Regions from separate parts of the Paenibacillus sp. FSL R7-0048 genome, predicted to be linked through region 1. Evidence: riboswitches for the same ligand, from Rfam matches in the RefSeq annotation. Region 1 holds a riboswitch; the other holds the start of a gene.

Region 1 (10,282 bases):
GAGGAACTTTGAGTAATTTGCTGTAGGTAACATCGACGGATGAACTTTGAGTAATTTGCTGTAGGTAACTTGGCTCCGGACTCAGGAGATCTTATTTGCGATAAAAGGGTTAATTTGGAGCGTTTTCGGACACCAGAGGCGCTATTTGAGCGAAATAGGCTGAGTCTGGGTTGATTATGAGGCAATAGCGTCTCTCGAGTCCGAAAAAGTCTCCAAATGGCAGTTTTTCGAGTAATAGCGGCATCTGAGTCCGCAAGCCAGCAGCAAATGACGCGCCGAGTCTAAGCGAGAGTATCGCGCAAGCCAGCAGCAAATGACGCGCCGAGTCTAAGCGAGATTATCGCGCAAGCCAGTAGCAAATGACGCGCCGAGTCTAAGCGAGAGTATCGCGCAAGCCAGCGGCAAATGGCGTGCCGAGTCTAAACGAGAGTATCGCGCAAGCTAGCGCATGTAGCCAAGTCTAATCGAGGTTCCGCGCAAGCCTAGCGTATGCCCCCAAGTCTAAGCGAGCCATCGCAAACTAAAAACCCCCGTTCAACACTTTCGTGTGAACGGGGGTTTTAATTTACAAGCGTTAAATCTTAAATTGCTGCACAGCTTCTTGGAGTTTCTTGGCTTGCTCATACAGATGTTTAACGGTTTCTGCATGGCCTTCCAGTTCGACGCGCTGCCGCTCTGAGTTAGCAGCGAGTGTGTCCGCACTTTCTTGCGATCTTGATGTAATTTGTGCAGTTTCTTCGACGGAAGCACTGACTTCTTCTGTACTTGCTGAGATTTGCTGTGTAGCCGCAGATACGGATTGGATGCTGTGATTGATGCTTTGGATAAGAATCAGGAGGTGATTAAAGGCATCACCTGCTTCTGCTACTTTGCCGACTCCAGAGGCAACCTCAGAATTCACGTGGTTCATCTCGGTAACGGAGCGACTCATATCTTCTTGAAGCCCAAGTAGGAAGTCACGGATCTGTTCGTTTGCGTTACGGGATTGTTCAGACAGCTTGCGTACTTCTCCCGCAACAACAGCAAAGCCGCGTCCATGCTCTCCTGCGCGTGCAGCTTCAATTGAAGCATTCAGCGACAGCATTTGGATCTGTTTCGTAATTTCAGTAATGCTGTGAACGACTTCTCCGATCATTACTGAACGCTCATTCATGATTTGTAATTGATCCAGCGACTGTAGGGAAGCACGTTCAACCTGGCGCATTTGCAGCACAGCGCTTTGAGCAATTTCATTACCGCCACTTGCTTCAGCGGAAGCCTCACTGATTTGCTCCGTGACTTCATTCGCTGCTGAGGCAATACTTTGAATGCCTAAATTGATTTCTTCCATTGCTCTCGAGTTATCTGATGCACTGCTAGCGATAGTCGTACTACCTTTGCCGATTTCTACTACCGATGAGCTGGAGTGTTCCGCCATATCATTGAGAACCTCAACACGTTCTTTTAAAGAGTTGGAATCCGCAACGACAGTATTAGAGGTTACCAGTACATGTCCAATCATTTCTTTCAGGCGTTGGGTCATCGCTTGGAAGCCTACGGACAACTGTGCAACTTCGTCATTTCCTTTAACTGATAATTCTTCGGTGAAATCTCCCTCTGCGAGCCGGGCACTATAAGCTGCCAGTTTTGAGATTGGACGTGTTATACGCACACTCATGAACCATGCACCAGTTAGGCCGATGATCAACGTCAGAAGTGTGATTCCGGCACTTGTCCATAGAATACTGTCTGTTTTTTCTTGAATGAAGCTTACGTCACTGCTTACACCGATAACCATCGTACTTCCGGGAATACCGATATAAGCTGTTTTATGTATACCATGTGCGTCGCTATATGTATCGCTTAGTCCAGTTTTTCCTTTAGAGGCTTGTTGCATTGCAGAGGATACGGTGACACTTTCTGCCCGTTGCAATTTTGCATCGTGATCTGCGGATAGAATCTCAGCTTCTTTCCCCTTCAGATTGACCAGAAAAATGGTTTCCACTCCATGCTGTTTCCTCTTTTCCTGAAAATAGAACTCGAGATTGGTGGCAGACTGATCGTTCTTATTTAGGGTTTGCTGGGCGTGCATTACGTTGAGATTCTTATATACGTCCTGAGCAGCGGCAGTAAGGATTTTGTTAATCTGCGGCATAACATAGCTGTTGAAGATACTGATAGAGATAAAATAGAAGCTGGTGCTTAACAAAAGAGACGTGAGCAACAGAACAACAAATAATAAACGCGTAAATTTGCGACTGATCGAATGCTTGATACGAAACATATCGTTCTCTCCTTTTTTTATGGACGGTGAGGTCATTTCTTTTTTAGTCTTCACTAGATACTCCATGCCAACTGCTGGAAATTGGCGACCCGAGATATATTCCATAGTTATGTCATATTTCTACTAAATGGATCGGGAATAAGGTGTTTGATACTATTCTATAGAATTAACCTCTGGATGAATAGTGAAAGTTTTGTCCTATAGAGCATTTTTTTCTGAAAAAAATGAATTATTGCTGACTATTTTAGATAATTGGCGAAAAAAAAGAAATGGAACTACCAATTTCATATAAAAATATTATTTTTATGGATTGTTAAGCGCTATTGTGATAGAATATTAATGTTTTGTTCCGAAAATTTAATATTGTAAGCCGCGGTTCGTAACCATCCCGCGTAAACAAAACTAGGAGGAATTTCAGTAATATGTTTAATTTGCTGTGGGGAGTTTTATTTGTTATTGTCAATTTTGCTTTTTTTCTACTCTGTTACCGCTTGTTCGGGAAAAGTGGAATGTACGCCTGGGTAGGTATTGCTACTGTAATTGCTAACATTCAGGTAGCTAAGACGATTGCTATGCCATTTGATATTGTGATGACACTCGGAAATACGATGTATGTCACTTTATATATGACCAGCGATTTACTTAATGAGAAGTACGGAAGAGCGGAAGCACGTAAAGCGGTCTGGTTTGGTTTCTTCACCTTGCTTATGACTACAGTCATTATGCAGATGGTACTAGTATTTAAGCCGCAGGAGACCGATATCGCTCAGTCTTCTTTGGAGACGATTTTTGGGCTGATGCCTCGACTAGCTTTGGGTAGTCTTACTGCTTACTTCATTAGTCAGTTCCTAGATGTTCGGTTGTACTCTTGGATTCGGAAATATTACAGCACCTCAAGTCAGCTGTGGATTCGTTCCAACGGTAGTACGATGATTAGCTCCTTTGTGGATACACTTATTTTCTGTACCATTGCGTTTGCGGGCTTGTATGACTGGAATGTATGGCTTGAAATTTTGCTTACGACTTATCTAGCGAAGTTCTTACTAACCGCAGTAAGCACACCTATCTTATATATCGCCCGAACCTTTATTTTTGCTGAAGAGGGTTCACCATCATCCGTTCAAAAGAAGGACTAAACAACAATACAGCCAGCGCGTACCGATCATAATCGATGCGTGCTGGCTGTTTTTTCGTTGTAAGATGGACTTAATAGTTACATGAAAGATGTGTACATAAAAATAATATAAAGCTAAAATAAGCTATCGTAGCAATTCTAGCGGGTTAGTTTAACAGGAGCGCCGGCGATGGCGCTTATCACATATCCTTTAGTTTGGGCTGGACTTGCGGGGCAGTCCGATTGAAGAGAATGTATATAATCGGTAGTCACAGAAAATACGAACAGGTGTGATCTAGGATGAATCTAGTAGTTCCTATACTGCGTCATGCAGCACAGCAGCCCGACAGCATTGCCTTAACCCATGACCAAGCAAGTCATACCTATGCCACATTAGTAAAAACGATGCGGAGAATCGCGAATGGCTTACAGCAAAAGGGTCTGAGGCATGACAAAATCGCGATTTTATCTACGAATCGTATTGAATTTGTTGAGGTTTTTTTGGGGGCGATTTATGCGGGCTGTGTTCCCATTCCCTTAGATCCCAAGTGGAGTGCTAATGAACTGCAGGTTATTATAGAGCAGTGCCAGCCGACAATGATTTTTGCCGAGCCGGAAGCCGCAAAGAATCTGACCTTCAAGGATCAAATGATCCAAACATTGACCTTCTCAAATGAACGAACAGGTTCCTATGATCAGTGGCTGGCTGCCCTGAAGCCGGAGGCTGAGTTGGATGAGACGAATGAATTATTATTTATTGGCTTTACTTCAGGCACAACCGGATTGCCCAAAGGTTATATGCGTACCCATTTATCATGGTTAAAAAGCTTTGAGGTTTCGAATATTGCTTTTGAATTGGACGCTATGAAGGATGTTTTGGCACCAGGTCCATTTGTGCATTCCCTATCCTTATTCGCCGTAATGCAGAGTCTATATGGTGGAGCAACCTTTCATATCACACAAAAATTTAGTGCCACGCAGGTGTTAGAGTTGTGCCAGCAAATTCCGGGCGTGGTGCTGTTCGTCGTACCAACAATGATCGAATCCATGATGCAGCAGGCTGTACCTGGGCAGATACAGATTGATGCGATTATTAGCTCAGGTGCAAAGTGGTCGGAGTTGTCCAAGAAAAGGGGCATGGAAGTGTTTGGTGGAGCGCGGCTTTATGAATCCTACGGTTCTTCAGAAGCGAGCTATATTAGTTATTTGAATGTTCTGACCGAGCATAATCCGACCTCTGTAGGCAAACCTTATCCCGGTGTGCAAATTTCCATTCGTGATGACCAGTTCCGGGAAGTCCCTCCTGGGGAGATTGGGCAGCTATATGTGCGTAGTGATATGATATTTTTAGGCTACCATCAATTGCCGAATGAGACAGCAGCAGCTTTTAGAGAGGGATGGCTTGTTTTAGAAGACTATGTTTATCAGGATGAAGCTGGTTATTTATATATGGCGGGACGTTTGAAGAATAAAATCATATCCGGAGGGCTGAACGTTTATCCGGAAGAAATAGAGAGGGTGCTGGAGTTTCTTCCGGAAATAGATGAAGTGATGGTGCTTGGCGTGCCTGACGATTACTGGGGAGAACAGCTGATAGCCCTCGTGAAGTGGAGCGGAGAACAGCATTTATCTGTCGAAGAAATTAAGAATTATTGCCGCCAGTATTTAGCGAGCTACAAAGCGCCGAAGCAGCTGCTAACCGTGGATGAATTTATCTATACAAGTAGCGGGAAAATTGCCCGGCAAGCGATGAAAGACTATGTGAAAAGAGCGATGATATGATAGAAGCAGTAATTGTCATGGCAAAACGTACACCGGTTGGCAGAATGGGTGGCTTATTAAGTACACTTGAGCCGGAGGCATTACTGGCGCCGCTTATTCAGCATATTGTAGCCGAAACGAACTTGCCTAAAGAACTGATCGATGATGTCATTATTGGGAATGTTGTGGGCCCAGGAGGTAATATTGCCCGGGTAGCTGCGCTTGAAGCGGGGCTGCCTGTTTCGGTTCCGGGCGTCACCGTGGATCGTCAGTGCGGATCTGGGCTAGAGGCAATTAATATAGCAGCAAGACTGATTCAAAGCGGCGCTGGTGAGATTTATTTAGCAGGTGGTGTCGAAAGTACGAGCCGTGCTCCATGGAAAATGGCTAGACCACAGACGTTAATGGGGGTTCCACAGCTGTATACCCGTGCACATTTTACGCCTAGCTCTTACGGTGATCCGGATATGGGAATTGCTGCAGAGAATGTAGCTAGGAAATACGGGATTTCTCGAGAAGAGCAGGATCAATATGCCTTAAAAAGCCATCAAAAGGCGGTTCATGCTCAGCAAAGTGACCGGTTTCACCAGGAGATAGTACCTCTTCAGGTAGAGGGGCAGTGGGTGAGCACCGACGAATGTCCTCGGGCAAATACGAGTCTGGACAAGCTGCAAAAGCTGCCGCCAATTTTTGAAGAAAAGGGTACCGTCACTGCTGGAAATGCCTGTCCTATTAATGATGGCGCAGCGCTTCTATTAATGATGTCTCGTGAGAAATGCCAGCAGCTTAAGCTTACCCCTATTTTGCGGGTCGTGGATGCGCAAGCTGCGGGTGTAGATCCGAACTATTTAGGTATGGGGCCTGTACCAGCTGTGCAAAAGGTGTTAGAACGCCAAAAGCTTACCGTTGCCGATTTAGATATCGTAGAGTTTAACGAAGCTTTTGCTTCACAAGTATTGGCATCACTGAACGAGCTTCAAATTCCACAGGAAAAGGTCAATCTTGGCGGGGGGGCATTAGCAATAGGCCATCCATACGGAGCTTCCGGGGCTATGTTAATGACTCGCTTATGTGCTGAAATGCAACATGCCCCTTACCAACGAGGGCTTGCTACTCTGGGAATCGGCGGTGGGATAGGTCTGGCAACACTCGTGGAGGTTATAGAATGAACAGTGTCCGACATCAGATCCATATGACTGCTGAATGGATTTCGGACTATGCACAGAGTATTGAAGCACCCGTGCAGACGATAAATGGAAAGCTGATCGCTCCTGCGACGATGCCTATTATTTTCTGGCAAGACTTCGATATTCCTTGGTTAATCATCGGTGAACCCTTGCTTCACGGCACTCAGAAATTTTCATATCAGGCTCCGATTACGGCGGGGATGATTTTGGATTGTGAATTAGCGTTAACGGGCGAGGTGCAAAAAGAAGGCAGACAGGGTAAACTGACTTTTTACACACATACGCTGGTTTGTAGGTGTGAGGGTAAGCTAATAGTCACCGCAGAAACGGTGTTAATTCGGGTAGGTGATGATCATGATAAAAAAGTGCATAACAGCTGAGGCTATCCGGCAATATGCAACTGCTTCCCAAGATTTGGCGCCTATACATCTAGATGCAGAGGCCGCAGCCAAGGCTGGTTTGGAGCGACCCATCGCACATGGGATGTATCTTATGGGATTAGCCCAATCTTTGTATATTGCTGAGCACCCTACACAGTGGATCACTCAATATGATATGAAATTTCATAAGCCAATAGAGGTCGATAGTGTCGTAATTTTTGATTTTGCAGAGGACGATTGCTTTGTGAAAGTGATCCTTACAACAGAAGCTGGCGATGTTATTGCTGCGGGAGCTTTTGCAGTGAAAGAGGTGTAGTGATGAATAAAGTGGCCTTAATTACTGGAGCAACAAGAGGGATCGGACGTAGTATCGCCATGCAGCTTGGCAAGTCAGGTTATATAGTGGTTGTAAATGGTACGAAACAAGTCTTAATTGATGAGGTTGTGCGCGAGATCCGCCAGGCAGGCGGAGAGGCACTAGGGTACGCTGCTAATGTAGCCGATTCCGTCGCAGTCACTGCCATGGTAGGTGAGGTCATTGCCCGATACGGTCGTATCGAGGTGTTGATAGCTAACGCGGGAATTGTGCAGGATCAGAAATGTCAACGTATGACGGATGAACAGTGGAAGAATGTTCTGGATGTGCATTTAAATGGCACTTATTATTGCATTCAACGAGTATTACCACATATGCGTGAAACAGGTGGGGATATCCTGTTGATGACCTCTGCTGCTGGACTAGCAGGTTCCGTAGGTCAGGTGAATTATAGTGCAGCCAAGGCTGGAATACTGGGCATGATGTGGACGCTCGCAGCAGAGCTGAAACGTGACCAGATTAGGGTCAATGCGATTTCTCCAGCGGCATTAACGGATATGACCAGACCTATAATTGACCATTTGAAGGAAAAATATTTCAGTCGTAATGAACCTTTGCCTGATTTTTGGAGAATAGGTGACGCGGAGGCTATTGCTTCCTTCGTGACTGCATTGTTGAGGGAGTCCGACGCGGATTTAACCGGTGAAATCTTTGCTGTGAATGGATCAAAAGTGACAAAATGGGAGAAGCCTGCACCTGCATTTTCCGAGAGTAGCATTGAGGCATTTTTTGCTGCTTGGCACCGTCAAAAGGGGACTGAATAAATGCTTACCTTCGATCAAGTTTGTTTTTATTATAAAAAAGGACAACCTCTTCTGGAGGATATTAGCTTTACGATAGACGCAGGGGAGTTTGTGGCGATAGTCGGGGCGAATGGTTCTGGCAAATCCACTATTGCAAAGCTCATGGACGGACTGCTGCTGCCGCGAAAAGGGACTGTACAATTTAAGAGCTTGGACACAGCAAAACCAACGGATCTTGCGGAGATTCATCAGCAAATCGGTTTTGTTTTTCAGAATCCAGAGGATCAATTTATCACCACAACCGTTATGGATGAGGTGCTTTTTGGTTTGGAGAATATCCGTGTGCCGAGGGAGGAAATGCGCAGCCGATTGGATCATGCCTTACAGGCCGTTCATATGGAGGATTATCTGGAAGCTATGCCACATCAGCTATCTGGAGGTCAAAAGCAACGTGTCGCTATCGCAGCTATATTGGCGATGCGCCCGCAAGTCATTATTTTTGACGAGGCTACCTCAATGCTTGATCCTCAGGGAAGACAGCAGGTTCTTTCTATTATGCAAGAGCTGCATCGTCAAGGCCTGACCCTAATTCATATCACCCACCATATGGAGGAAGTGCTTGCAGCAGAACGCGTATTGCTCCTGCACCAAGGACGACTTGAGTTTGACGGCGATCCACTGACTTTTTTTGAATCCATGCCTGTTGCGGACTATCAATTACAACTGCCCTTCGCAGTGCGTGTACATACATTGCTCCATTCAGCAGCACCGCTAACAGCCGATTGGAAGGGGATAATTCGATCACAATGGTCTACCAATTAAAAAATCTAAGTGTGAACTATGCCGATCATGTGGCTTTGCGCAATATAAACTGCACTATTCCTGAAGGCAAATGGATTTCTATTATCGGTCCAACAGGCGCAGGAAAGTCTACCTTTGTCAAAGTGCTGAAGGGCTTGATTCCCACCGTAAAAGGAGACTATTGGATTAACCAGCAGCCTGCCAGCAGAGATGCTAAAGGACGCTTAAAGGTTGTCCCCGAGTTGGGTTTCGTTTTTCAATATCCGGAGCATCAGCTATTCGAAACAACGGTGCATAAGGAGCTTGCTTTTGCTCTGAATCAGCAGGGTGCTTCACGTCAGCAAATTACAGAGGCGATTGAAATGATCTTGCCGCAAGTGGGTTTGCCAGAGGGGATTCTCCCCTTAAATCCATTCCAGCTAAGTGGTGGTGAAAAGCGCCGTGTAGCTATTGCCTCTGTACTGATGACAAATCCGAAGCTGCTGATATTGGATGAACCGACAGCGGGTCTCGATCCAGCTAGCCAAGTGTCTTTGCTGAGGCTACTAAAGGAATGGCAGCAACAAGACAATCGCACCATCCTCTTCGTTTCGCATCAGATGGGTGATGTTGCCGAATTCTCAGATGAGGTCATGGTTTTTCATGAAGGTCAGTTAAAAGGGCATCATGATACCAGAACATTGTTTCTGGAAAAGGAAGAATTACTGCTGGAACTTGGACTATCCTTGCCTGAACCCGTACAGCTCTTGAAGCTAGTGGAGGAATTATCTGGTCAGAAGATTGAAGTTGCCAGCTGTAAAGAGCAGGATATCTTCGAAGCGATTTTGCCGATTTGGCATTCGAGGGGGCAAGGGCATGGCTGATTCCGTATTAGTCGGTCAATATGTGGAGACACATTCGATTTTTCATCGTTTAGATCCTCGTACAAAGCTTGTAAGTATCGTGATGCTCATGCTTAGCTTTATGATGCTTGGTACGGGGCTTAGTTATGTTGTTGCAACCTTTTTTGTATTGGGAATGTTATTACTGTCTAAAGTTCCTGTGCATTTTTTTTGGCGAGGGCTACGGCCGGTATTATTTATTTTATTATTTACTTTTGTTTACAATGCCGTGTTCACCAAGGGGACGATTCTCTGGTCATGGTTTTTTATCGAGGTGACTGAAGAGGGATTGCGGATAGGATTACGTTTTGTATGGCGGATTATATTGCTCATCTTGTTAGCCTCAATTCTGACATTAACTACTAAACCGCTAGACTTAGCTTATGGTCTGGAGAAGCTGCTTGCCCCTCTGTCCAAATTGGGGGTACCCGTAGAGCAGTTCTCTTTAATGATAGTGATTGCGATCCGTTTTATCCCTACTATCAAGGAGGAGCTTGATCGTATCCTTCTCGCACAAAAGGCTAGAGGTTATGATCTTACAGTATTATCACTGCCTAAACGGATATATGCGTACATTCCGATCATTATCCCTCTGCTCTTCACAACGATTCAACGTGCTGAACAGCTGAGCTATGCAATTGATGCGCGTGCTTATGGGAATGGTAAAGGAAGGACTTCTTTTAAAAGACTGCAATTTCAGCAAATAGATTATCTGGCAGGGGGAGCTGCCCTTTTAATTGCCGTGATTCTGCTTTGCTTAAAGATAGGAAAGGTGT
Region 2 (10,282 bases), 2.5 Mb from region 1:
GATTGCTTTTATAGGACTAATTATTCCACATGTTACACGTTATTTCGTTGGAGTGGACTACCGCTGGATTATCCCTTGCTCGGCAGTTCTAGGGAGCTTATTGATTATCTTTGCAGATATTGCCGCAAGAATGATAAATGCACCTTATGAGACACCGCTAGGAGCTTTAATTGCCATCATCGGCGTACCGTTCTTTATTTATTTAGCGAGTAAGCGGAAGGGGGAGCTGTAATGCCCAAATTAACCCTTACTCCAGATGAAAAAGAACGCCGCACACGCGCCTTAACGGTGTTAGTGCTCCTTGCTATACTGATCGTCGTTGTGTTTATAGTCAGTATGAATACAGGGTTTATGCGTCTATCCCCACTAGAGGTATTACATACACTCATGGGTGATGGAACACATCAGCAAAAGCTTATTTTATTTGATTTCAGATTACCCCGCATCGTAATTTCATTGTTAGTTGGAGCGGGCTTTGCAGTATCGGGCTGTATTCTACAAAGTCTCGCACGTAATGCACTCGCAGAACCGGCTACGCTGGGCATAAGTGCTGGTGCAGGTTTTGCGGTAATCATTTTTATCTCGTTTTTTCCGGCTACAACAGCAGCTCCGGTATTTGTCTTGCCTCTCCTAGCGCTTGGTGGGGCTGGCCTGACCGCAGCTTTAATCTATATTCTTGCCTACCGGAAGGCAGATGGTCTGTCTCCTACAAGGCTGATCCTTATCGGGATTGCGGTCGCTGCAGGAATCAATGCTTGCCAGCTTGTATTGGCACTTAGGCTTGATCCTAATAATTATCAATTTGTAGCTACTTGGATCGCCGGGAAAATATGGGGTGGGGATTGGAGATTCGTCCTTGCTTTGCTGCCTTGGATCGCGATTCTGTTACCGTTCGCCTTCTATAAAGCCCGGGTTCTAAATGTATTGAATCTAGGGGACCATACTTCATTAGGTCTAGGAATGCGTGTGGAGAAGGAACGTATTCTCCTTCTGGTAACAGCCGTAGCGCTTGCCGGCTCCTGCGTCGCGGTAAGTGGAGGTATTGGCTTCGTCGGCCTGATAGCACCACACCTGGCTCGCAGGCTGGTGGGACCCCGTCATCAGGTGTTATTACCTGCTAGTGCTTTGACAGGGGCGCTTCTTATGATTACCGCTGATACCATTGGTAGATGGGTATTGCAACCTGCCGAAGTTCCTACTGGCATTGTGGTTGCGATTATTGGCGCACCTTACTTTTTATATTTACTCGCCAAGTCGAAAGCGTAAATTAGTTCATACTTAGGAGCATAGCTCCATAAAACTTTTAAGGGAGTTGTAGATCATGTCAGAACGTTTGAATACAGAAGAATTAAGTATTGGGTATGCTGAGGCTACTATAGTTAAGGGATTGAACTTGTCTATCCCTACGGGGAAAATCACCGCACTAGTGGGCGCTAACGGCTCCGGTAAATCTACAATCCTCAAAACGATGGCCCGGATTATGAAGCCGAAGAGTGGCACCGTAATGCTGGACGGCAAATCGATCCATAACTTTTCAACTAAAGAGGTTGCTCGTCAGCTAGCGATTCTACCGCAGAACCCAACGGCTCCTGACGGTCTGACGGTATCTGAGCTGGTCAGCTATGGTCGTTTCCCTCATCAAAAAGGATTTGGCACGATGACCGCAGAGGATCGCAACATCATCTCCAACGCCATCTCTGTTACGGGCATGGAATCTTTTCATGATCGCCCTATTGACCGTCTCTCTGGTGGACAACGTCAACGCGCTTGGATCGCTATGGCGTTGGCTCAAGAAACAGATATTTTATTCCTTGACGAGCCTACAACGTTCCTAGATATGGCGCATCAGCTCGAAGTTCTTCAACTTTTGCAAAAGCTGAATGAGGAAGAAGGCCGTACCATTATCATGGTCGTGCATGATTTGAATCATGCTACTCGTTATGCGCAGCATATGGTAGCGATTAAGTCCGGTACTGTGGTTAGCGAAGGCTCACCTACTGAGGTTATGACACCAGATGTATTGCGGGAAGTGTTTGGAATTGAAGCGGATATCGTTCCGGATCCACGTACGGGTGTGCCACTGTGTCTTCCTTACGAGCTTGCTGCCTATAAAGCTGTGTAATTATCATCTAAAATCATACAACGAACAGGCTCCCGTCATTGACAAGGGAGCCTGTTCGTTGTTACAGTTGTGGTTGCCTACAATTTCATAATAACTCTTTAAAATAGATCAAGGACCATCATTTATACATGGTTAAAGGAGCATGAAAACATGAATATTGACAAAATTCAAGATGATCTAGAGCAGCTAATGACCGCAGGAATAGTGAAAAGTCATGAGAATTTAAAAGATCACGTGTACACTAAAATGGGCGGCAAAGCTGATATTTTGGCTGCACCAGCTACTTATGATGAAATTCAAAAGATCGTTACATATGCAGAACAAAATGGGATAACCCTTACGGTACTTGGGAATGGCTCCAATGTGATTATCCGTGATGGAGGGGTACGTGGAATCGTTCTGCAAACAGCAGGACTTACCGAAATGGGAATTCGCGACAATCTCTTATATGCGCAATGTGGTGCCAAAATAATTGATGTTTCCAGATATGCGCGTGATAAGGAGCTTACGGGTCTTGAGTTCGCCTGTGGCATTCCAGGAACAGTTGGTGGAGCGCTCTATATGAACGCAGGTGCTTATGGCGGTGAGATCAAAGATGTCCTGCATAGTGCACTAGCTATAAATAAGAACGGGCAATTGGTAACTCTGCAAGGAGATGAGCTGCAATGGGGATACAGAAAAAGTGTATTCGCAAGCGGTGAGTATATTGTACTTGAGGCCAAATTTGCTATGACTTCCGGTGATGTTTTAACGATCAAGGCAAAAATGGATGAACTAACTTATTTACGTGAATCGAAGCAACCGCTTGAGTATCCATCCTGTGGGAGTGTATTTAAGCGGCCTCCAGGCCGTTTTGCAGGTCAGTTAATTCAAGAGAGCGGCTTACAGGGTACAAGAATCGGCGGTGCTGAGGTATCCAAGAAGCATGCGGGATTTATTGTGAATGCAGATAATGCAACAGCCAGTGATTACATCGGGCTAATCCACCATGTAAGAGCGACTGTGAAGGATAAATTCGGTGTAGAGCTGGAAACGGAAGTGGAGATCATTGGAGAAGAATAAATGATAAGCAAAAAGAGCCCGCAGATCACTGTGGGCTCTTTTTGCTTATCATAATCATGTTCGTTTAATCTACTGAAAGGGTGTAATTAGCTCTGTCCGTAGTTATTTCTGCCTTGCGGTCGGCTAAGTCTACGATTTGAAGACCTTCAACAGCTAAATCATAAGTGGATTGTGGCAGGGATACCAGTTCACCATCGGCGTTAAGTGTGCTGCCAAAACCTCTTAATATCAGTGCACTTCCAAGATATTCATCAATTACGTCGTCTGCACTCCGGAAATCTACGGACTCTAAATTGAAATGAACTTTATCCAAATCACGAAGTTCTTTCTTTTCAATAGCGATTGTTTCATTCAAATGATTGTTAAGCCAATCCATAAGCTGCTGTATACTTTGTTCCATAAAATGCTCCCACCCTTAGCTCGAAGATTATTATGAATAAGTTACCCTTTTCTTAGGATTTGAATCCTTTTTTTTGCCACATATTAATTAACTGTATGAATAATTCATGTGATTAAAAAATAAATTCACGAGCAAATTGGCATTGTTTTTGAACTTCATAAACTCTACATACGCAGATCTATCCGCGGTAACCTGGAGTTATTTGTTGATCTATATAAGGTAACAGTAAAGAGTAGAACTTGTCAGGAGCGGGCTACCCATGGTATAGTTCAAGACGCAATATGCTTTAAGAAGAAGTCTGCGCTAAAGTTGTGCAGGAGAGGTTCGCGAACTCCCTCTATAAAAAACTAAGAATATATTAAACAGTACAAGCGGTTGCTGTCCTTTATCCGGACGTTGCTTCCGTTTCTTCTTAGTGGAGCCAAGTTTTCGAAATCTCGTTCTTCTTTCCATTACCGGCCAAGGCCGAAGGAAAAGAGAGGGGTTTTTTGTCGTGTCAGAAGGAAGATTGAAAGAGGAAATGCAAGAAGTTACTTTGCTTGGTAATCAGGGAACACAGTACAAGTTTGGTTATGATCCAGACATTCTGGAGGTGTTTGATAACAAACATCCCGGGCGTGATTATTTTGTTAAATTCAACTGCCCTGAGTTCACTAGCTTGTGTCCTGTAACGGGTCAGCCGGATTTTGCCACGCTGTATATTTCGTATTTTCCTGAACAAAAAATGGTGGAGTCCAAATCATTAAAGCTGTATCTGTTTAGCTTCCGCAACCATGGTGATTTTCATGAGGACTGTGTCAACATTATTATGAATGATCTGATCTCACTGATGGATCCGCGTTACATTGAGGTATGGGGCAAGTTCACTCCGCGCGGAGGCATTTCAATTGATCCTTATTGCAACTATGGAAGACCGGGTACGAAGTATGAGGCGATGGCGGAACACCGCTTAATCAATCACGACCTCTATCCAGAAAAAGTGGACAACCGCTAAATTCCAACTTGTGATAAGGAGAGATTCATATGAACAAAAAAGCACTCGTCGTATTCAGCGGCGGACAAGATAGCACCACTTGCCTGGTTTGGGCATTGCAGCAGTATGAGGAAGTGCAGGTAGTTACTTTCAACTATAATCAACGTCATGCGGCTGAAATCGAAGTTGCAACAGCGATAGCAGCTAAGTTTAATGTAAAACAGCATATTCTTGATCTGGGGCTGCTCAATCAGCTGGCACCCAATGCACTTACCCGTCAGGATATAGATATCGTGGCTGGTGAAGGAGATGAGCTTCCAAGTACTTTCGTTGATGGACGGAATTTGTTGTTTTTATCTTTTGCCGCAATATTAGCTAAACAACTGGGCTACTCCCATATCGTCACTGGGGTTTGCCAAACGGACTTTAGCGGTTATCCGGACTGCCGTGATGTTTTTGTGAAATCATTGAATGTTACGCTGAACTTATCTATGGACTATGAGTTTGCGATCCACACTCCCCTAATGTGGCTGGATAAAAAAGAAACGTGGAAAATGGCCGATGAACTTGGGTATTTTGATTATGTTCGCGAACACACACTGACCTGTTACAACGGTATTATTGGCAGTGGCTGCGGTACTTGTCCAGCCTGTCTATTGCGTCAGCGTGGTCTTGAGCAATATGAGGTGGAGAGAATGGAGGCCGGTTCTTAATGCTTAACGAGGTTTCAGTCTGCAAAATATTTACGTTCGATGCGGCACACCAGTTAGTGGGACACAAAGGGAAATGCAGCAACCTGCACGGACATACTTATAAGCTCGAAGTAGTGCTTAAGGGCAAACCTATGGCCGCGGAAGGCCACTCGGATGAAGGTTTCGTCATTGATTTCAGCGATATCAAAATGACAGTACAACAAAGCCTTGTAGATCGTTTAGATCACGCTTTTCTTGCCATGGGAAATGAACCTGTGTTAGAGACGTTAACGAATACGGGCTCCAAAGTAGCCTTGTTGTCTTTCCGCACCACAGTAGAGAATATGTCTTCATATATTGCCTACAAGCTTAAGCAAGCAGGGTTGCCTTTGTACTCGGTAAAGCTATGGGAGACTCCAACCTCTTGGGCAGAGGTGCTGGCTGAAGATGTTCCGGATGAAGGGCCATCCTACCGTTTGTATGGAGGCTGTGACTGTGAGTAAGATTCCTGTAATTGAAATGTTCGGTCCAACTATTCAAGGCGAAGGTGCGGTAATTGGAGTGAAGACGATGTTTGTCCGCACCTATGGCTGCGATTATCGTTGCGGCTGGTGTGACTCCGCTTTTACTTGGGATGGTACGGCTAAGAATAAGGTTCGCATGATGGAAGCAGAAGAAATCATAAATGAATTATTGGCGTTAGCTGGAGATAATTTCGACTGTGTTACGATTTCAGGCGGTAATCCTGCCTTGATTGGTGAAGGAATAGGTACCTTCATCAAACTGCTTCATGAGCGTGGAATAAAAGCAGCGATAGAAACTCAGGGGAGTAAATGGCAGGATTGGTTCAATGACGTGGATGTGCTGACAATCAGTCCTAAACCCCCAAGCTCAGGAATGACAACGAATTGGGAAATGCTAGATAACATCATGAGTAAGATGGAGAAACTGGGTCGTTCTACGCATAGCTTGAAGGTCGTAGTGTTTGATGATAAGGATTTTGATTATGCGAAAAACGTTCACCAGCGATATCCGAATGTGCAGCTCTTTCTGCAGCCTGGTAATGATGATGTCACGGAAGAGGGCAACATTTCTGCTCGACTTCTGGGAAGGCTGGAGTGGTTGTTTAATAAAGTAATCGTGGATTCGGATATGAACAAGGTTCGTGTACTTCCACAGCTGCATGCATTGATCTGGCATAATAAGCGTGGCAAGTAAAAGATTGATGAAATCGTCCGGGTATCTGCTTACAGATACTCGGTTTTTATTTTTAACATTTGTAACTTCTAGTAGGTAGATAGTCTGTCCCAGTTTCTGGTATGATTTTGAAAAAAGCTCTTGGAGGTTATTCATTTGGAACAATCAACAGCACTATTAATTATCGATGTTCAAGAAGCCATGTTCTCCTATGATCTAAAGCTGTACGATGAAGAGGGTGTGATGGACAGGATTGTCTCCCTTCAGCAAAAAGCTCGATTAGCAGGTACTCCTATTGTGTATATTCAACATACCGAAGATGAGGAGTACACAAAAGGTACACCCACTTGGCAGATCAGTCACCGCATCACACCGCAGGAAGGCGAAGTTATCGTTGAGAAGCCTACTTGGGATGCTTTTCACCGAACGGAACTGCAAGATGAACTCCAGAAGCTCGGGATTACGAATCTGGTGATCTGTGGGATGCAAAGTGAATTCTGTCTGGATACGACAATAAGACGCGCATACAGCATGGGATATAAAAGTGTACTGGTCTCAGACGCTCATAGCACCTTTGATAATGGGGTTCTGAGTAGTAGGGAGATCGTTAAGCATCATAATGCGATAATTGGAGGTAGATTCGCCCAGTTACGAGCTGAAAGCGAGGTTCAGTTCTAGATGAATACACCCCAGGCTGCCATGAAGCCTATTCAGCGTTCTCGCCTTAGATTGTTTGCTGGCAAACGATATTTTATTTGGAAAAGATATTTGAAATGGTGCACTGGACGAAGCAAAATAGCGAGGCAGCGTACGGATGAAACATTATCTTATGCAGCTATGACTCATGCTACCCCGTTATTAAGAAGTCTTCGGAATGTAGATATGGTGCTTCAATACAATAAAATAACTAACTTACGGCTGGCAATTGCGAAGCTGGATGGACTTGTTGTGCACCCGGGGGAGACTTTTTCCTACTGGAGAAGTATTGGTAAGCCCACTAAGCGAAAAGGGTATCTGCAAGGTATGGTGCTGCATTATGGTGGTTTTCATTCCGGGGTTGGAGGAGGCTTATGCCAGTTGTCTAATCTGATCTATTGGATGGCACTGCATACGCCACTTACCGTTATGGAACGGCATCGTCACAGTTATGATGTATTTCCAGATGAACAACGTACGCAACCTTTTGGAAGCGGGGCGACCTGTTCTTATAACTATTTGGATCTTCAATTAAAAAATAACACCGCTCAAACGTATCAACTAAAGCTCTGGCTGGACGATAGCCATTTACACGGGGAGTGGAGATGCAATGAGCAGGCCCTTTATGATTATGAAGTATACGAAAGTGATCATAGGATTAGTCTAGAGCCTTGGGGCGGATATATACGCAGTAACAAGATCAGTCGAAAAGTATATACACGCTCTGGAGATCTAATTGGAGATGAAGCTGTAACTGATAATTACGCACTAATGATGTATTCTCCGCTTCTTCATGGATAAGGGGTTAGGGCTTAGGGATATAACATAGAAAGGCATGAAAATTATATCTCTAGACCATCTCCAAAGGAGCGGATTAACAGCATGAAAGCACTAACCTACCAAGGGAAGAAAAAAGTGAAAGTTAAAGAAGTAGCTGATCCGACACTTGAGAAAAAAGATGACATCCTTGTTCGGATTACCACTACGGCGATTTGTGGCTCGGATCTGCACATTTATAACGGGGAAATTCCAGGTATGCATGATGATTATGTTATTGGTCATGAGCCGATGGGGATTGTTGAAGAAGTGGGTCCTGACGTAACTAAAGTCAAAAAAGGTGACCGAGTCATCATCCCCTTTAATGTCGCCTGTGGGCAGTGTTTTTTCTGCCAGCATGAGATGGAGAGCCAATGCGACAATGCAAATGACGCCAAGGACACAGGCGGTTATCTTGGTTATTCCGATACTTATGGCGGTTTTGCAGGCGGACAAGCTGAATTGCTGCGGGTTCCTTATGGTAATTTCGGCCCTTTTGTCGTTCCTGAGGATGCAGAAATGGAAGATGAGCGGCTTCTTTTCTTATCGGATATCGTTCCTACTGCTTGGTGGGGAGTAGAAAGCGCGGGAGTGAAGCCGGGAGATACAGTCATTGTTCTCGGCTGCGGGCCCGTTGGACTGCTAACTCAAAAGTTTGCTTGGATCAAAGGTGCCTCTAGAGTCATTGCTGTTGACCATATCGGCTACCGATTGCAACATGCGAAGCTGACCAATAATGTTGAAGTTTATAATTTCGAAGAGATCAAGGACATTGGGGCTCATTTGAAGGAGATCACTCGTGGGGGCGCAGATGTGGTTATTGACTGTGTGGGTCTAGATGCCAAAATATCTGCCTTGGAGAAAGTGGAAACGGTTCTGAAGCTGCAAGGAGGCTCGCTCAGTGCATTCAGAATGGCCGCAGATATCGTACGTAAATTCGGAACCATCCAGCTTGTAGGAGTCTATGGACTTAATTACAATATGTTCCCGCTGGGTCAGCTATTTGAACGGAACATTTCATTAAAGATGGGACAAGCGCCGGTGATTCACTATATGCCGTTGCTGTATAAGATGATTAAAGAAAATAAATTTGATCCTACAGATATCATTACGCATCGCCTGCCAATTAGTAAAGCGGAGCATGGCTATGACGTTTTTAGTGAGAAAAAAGAGGATTGCATCAAGGTTGTTCTGAAGCCGTAGCCTTTTAAGAAGCATGAGCTTTCGTCAGAAATGACATTGCTTGTGCTTTTTTTAGTGAAATCTTATGAAAATAGATGCATTTTTTCACGGTCTGCGTTAAATTAACATAAGTGACTTAAGATATTGAAAGGACGCGTAACATGTGAAACTTAAAAAAAAGCCACTTCCGATTCCACTATTAATGTTGATAGGGATTGTGGCCATCTCTTTTTCCGCCATTTTTATTAAATGGTCTGATGCACCTGCATCTATACAAGGCATGTACAGATTATTATTTACCTCACTGCTGATGCTGCCTTTTGCAAGACCCTATAGTGGAGCTGCTTTTGCTCTTCGTAAAAAAGACTGGCTAATGCTCATCCTCTCAGGCGCAATGCTTGCGCTGCACTTTTTGCTATGGATGGGATCATTAAAGTATACTTCGGTAGCTAGTTCAACAATGATCATGGCGCTGGAGCCTGTATTCATTATGCTGGGTGTTTATTTTTTGTATAAAGAAAAGACAGCTCTGTCCGCTATTCTAGGGCTTGGCATTGCGATTGGCGGTGTCGTGTTTATCGGCTGGGGGGATATCGGCATCTCTGCGGATAATCTAAAAGGTGATCTATTATCGGTCGGAGGCACTGTCGCGGTAGCTGTACATATGCTGATCGGTCAAAAGCTAGTGGTGCGCATGCCCTCTTATTTATATAGCTTGATTGTCTTCTTATCAGCCGCTGGCGTGTTTGCCGTATACAATCTGTTCATGGGGATTTCCTTTTTTAATTATCCGGCCAAGGAATGGGGAATCTTTGTATTGTTAGCAGTGGTGCCAACGGTGTTTGGCCATATTTTGTTTAATTGGTTACTACAATATGTATCCGCGACTACGGTTTCAATGAACATTTTAGGAGAACCAGTGGGTGCCAGTATCTTAGCGTATTTACTCTTGGGTGAGCAGCTAACAACCTTACAATGGGCAGGTGGGCTGCTCGTTATGATTGGCCTCGCAGTATATTTGTACGCGGGAAGAAGGAAAACCATCCGGATGGCTGATGCCATTCAGAATGTTTCATAACAGATATTTTACACATAAAGGGGTAGCAATGGATGGAAGAGCAGAATCAATATTCAAATAATCA

What was found. A riboswitch is a leader RNA that binds a small molecule or an ion and turns the genes downstream of it on or off. The one in region 1 is predicted to bind preQ1.
Region 2: it holds a riboswitch for preQ1, as region 1 does, so the genes downstream of both, queF (preQ(1) synthase) here and NSQ91_RS06100 (queuosine precursor transporter) in region 1, are expected to answer to the same signal.

The regions. Positions count from the first base shown of each region.
Region 1 covers NZ_JBBORF010000001.1:1,400,324-1,410,605, forward strand. Annotated here, with positions in the region: gene NSQ91_RS06095 (methyl-accepting chemotaxis protein) at 575-2,263, opposite strand; PreQ1 riboswitch class I at 2,630-2,675, shown strand; gene NSQ91_RS06100 (queuosine precursor transporter) at 2,686-3,399, shown strand; gene NSQ91_RS06105 (AMP-binding protein) at 3,678-5,159, shown strand; gene NSQ91_RS06110 (thiolase family protein) at 5,156-6,307, shown strand; gene NSQ91_RS06115 (FAS1-like dehydratase domain-containing protein) at 6,304-6,705, shown strand; gene NSQ91_RS06120 (MaoC family dehydratase) at 6,680-7,021, shown strand; gene NSQ91_RS06125 (SDR family NAD(P)-dependent oxidoreductase) at 7,024-7,845, shown strand; gene NSQ91_RS06130 (energy-coupling factor transporter ATPase) at 7,846-8,646, shown strand; gene NSQ91_RS06135 (ATP-binding cassette domain-containing protein) at 8,631-9,488, shown strand; gene NSQ91_RS06140 (energy-coupling factor transporter transmembrane component T family protein) at 9,481-10,282, shown strand, end outside.
Region 2 covers NZ_JBBORF010000001.1:3,885,575-3,895,856, reverse strand. Annotated here, with positions in the region: gene NSQ91_RS17370 (FecCD family ABC transporter permease) at 1-232, shown strand, start outside; gene NSQ91_RS17365 (FecCD family ABC transporter permease) at 232-1,266, shown strand; gene NSQ91_RS17360 (ABC transporter ATP-binding protein) at 1,322-2,122, shown strand; gene murB (UDP-N-acetylmuramate dehydrogenase) at 2,273-3,184, shown strand; gene NSQ91_RS17350 (hypothetical protein) at 3,249-3,584, opposite strand; PreQ1 riboswitch class I at 3,898-3,941, shown strand; gene queF (preQ(1) synthase) at 4,105-4,578, shown strand; gene queC (7-cyano-7-deazaguanine synthase QueC) at 4,608-5,270, shown strand; gene NSQ91_RS17335 (6-pyruvoyl trahydropterin synthase family protein) at 5,270-5,752, shown strand; gene queE (7-carboxy-7-deazaguanine synthase QueE) at 5,745-6,467, shown strand; gene NSQ91_RS17325 (cysteine hydrolase family protein) at 6,603-7,124, shown strand; gene NSQ91_RS17320 (VanW family protein) at 7,125-7,943, shown strand; gene NSQ91_RS17315 (zinc-dependent alcohol dehydrogenase) at 8,025-9,161, shown strand; gene NSQ91_RS17310 (DMT family transporter) at 9,304-10,218, shown strand; gene NSQ91_RS17305 (class I SAM-dependent methyltransferase) at 10,251-10,282, shown strand, end outside.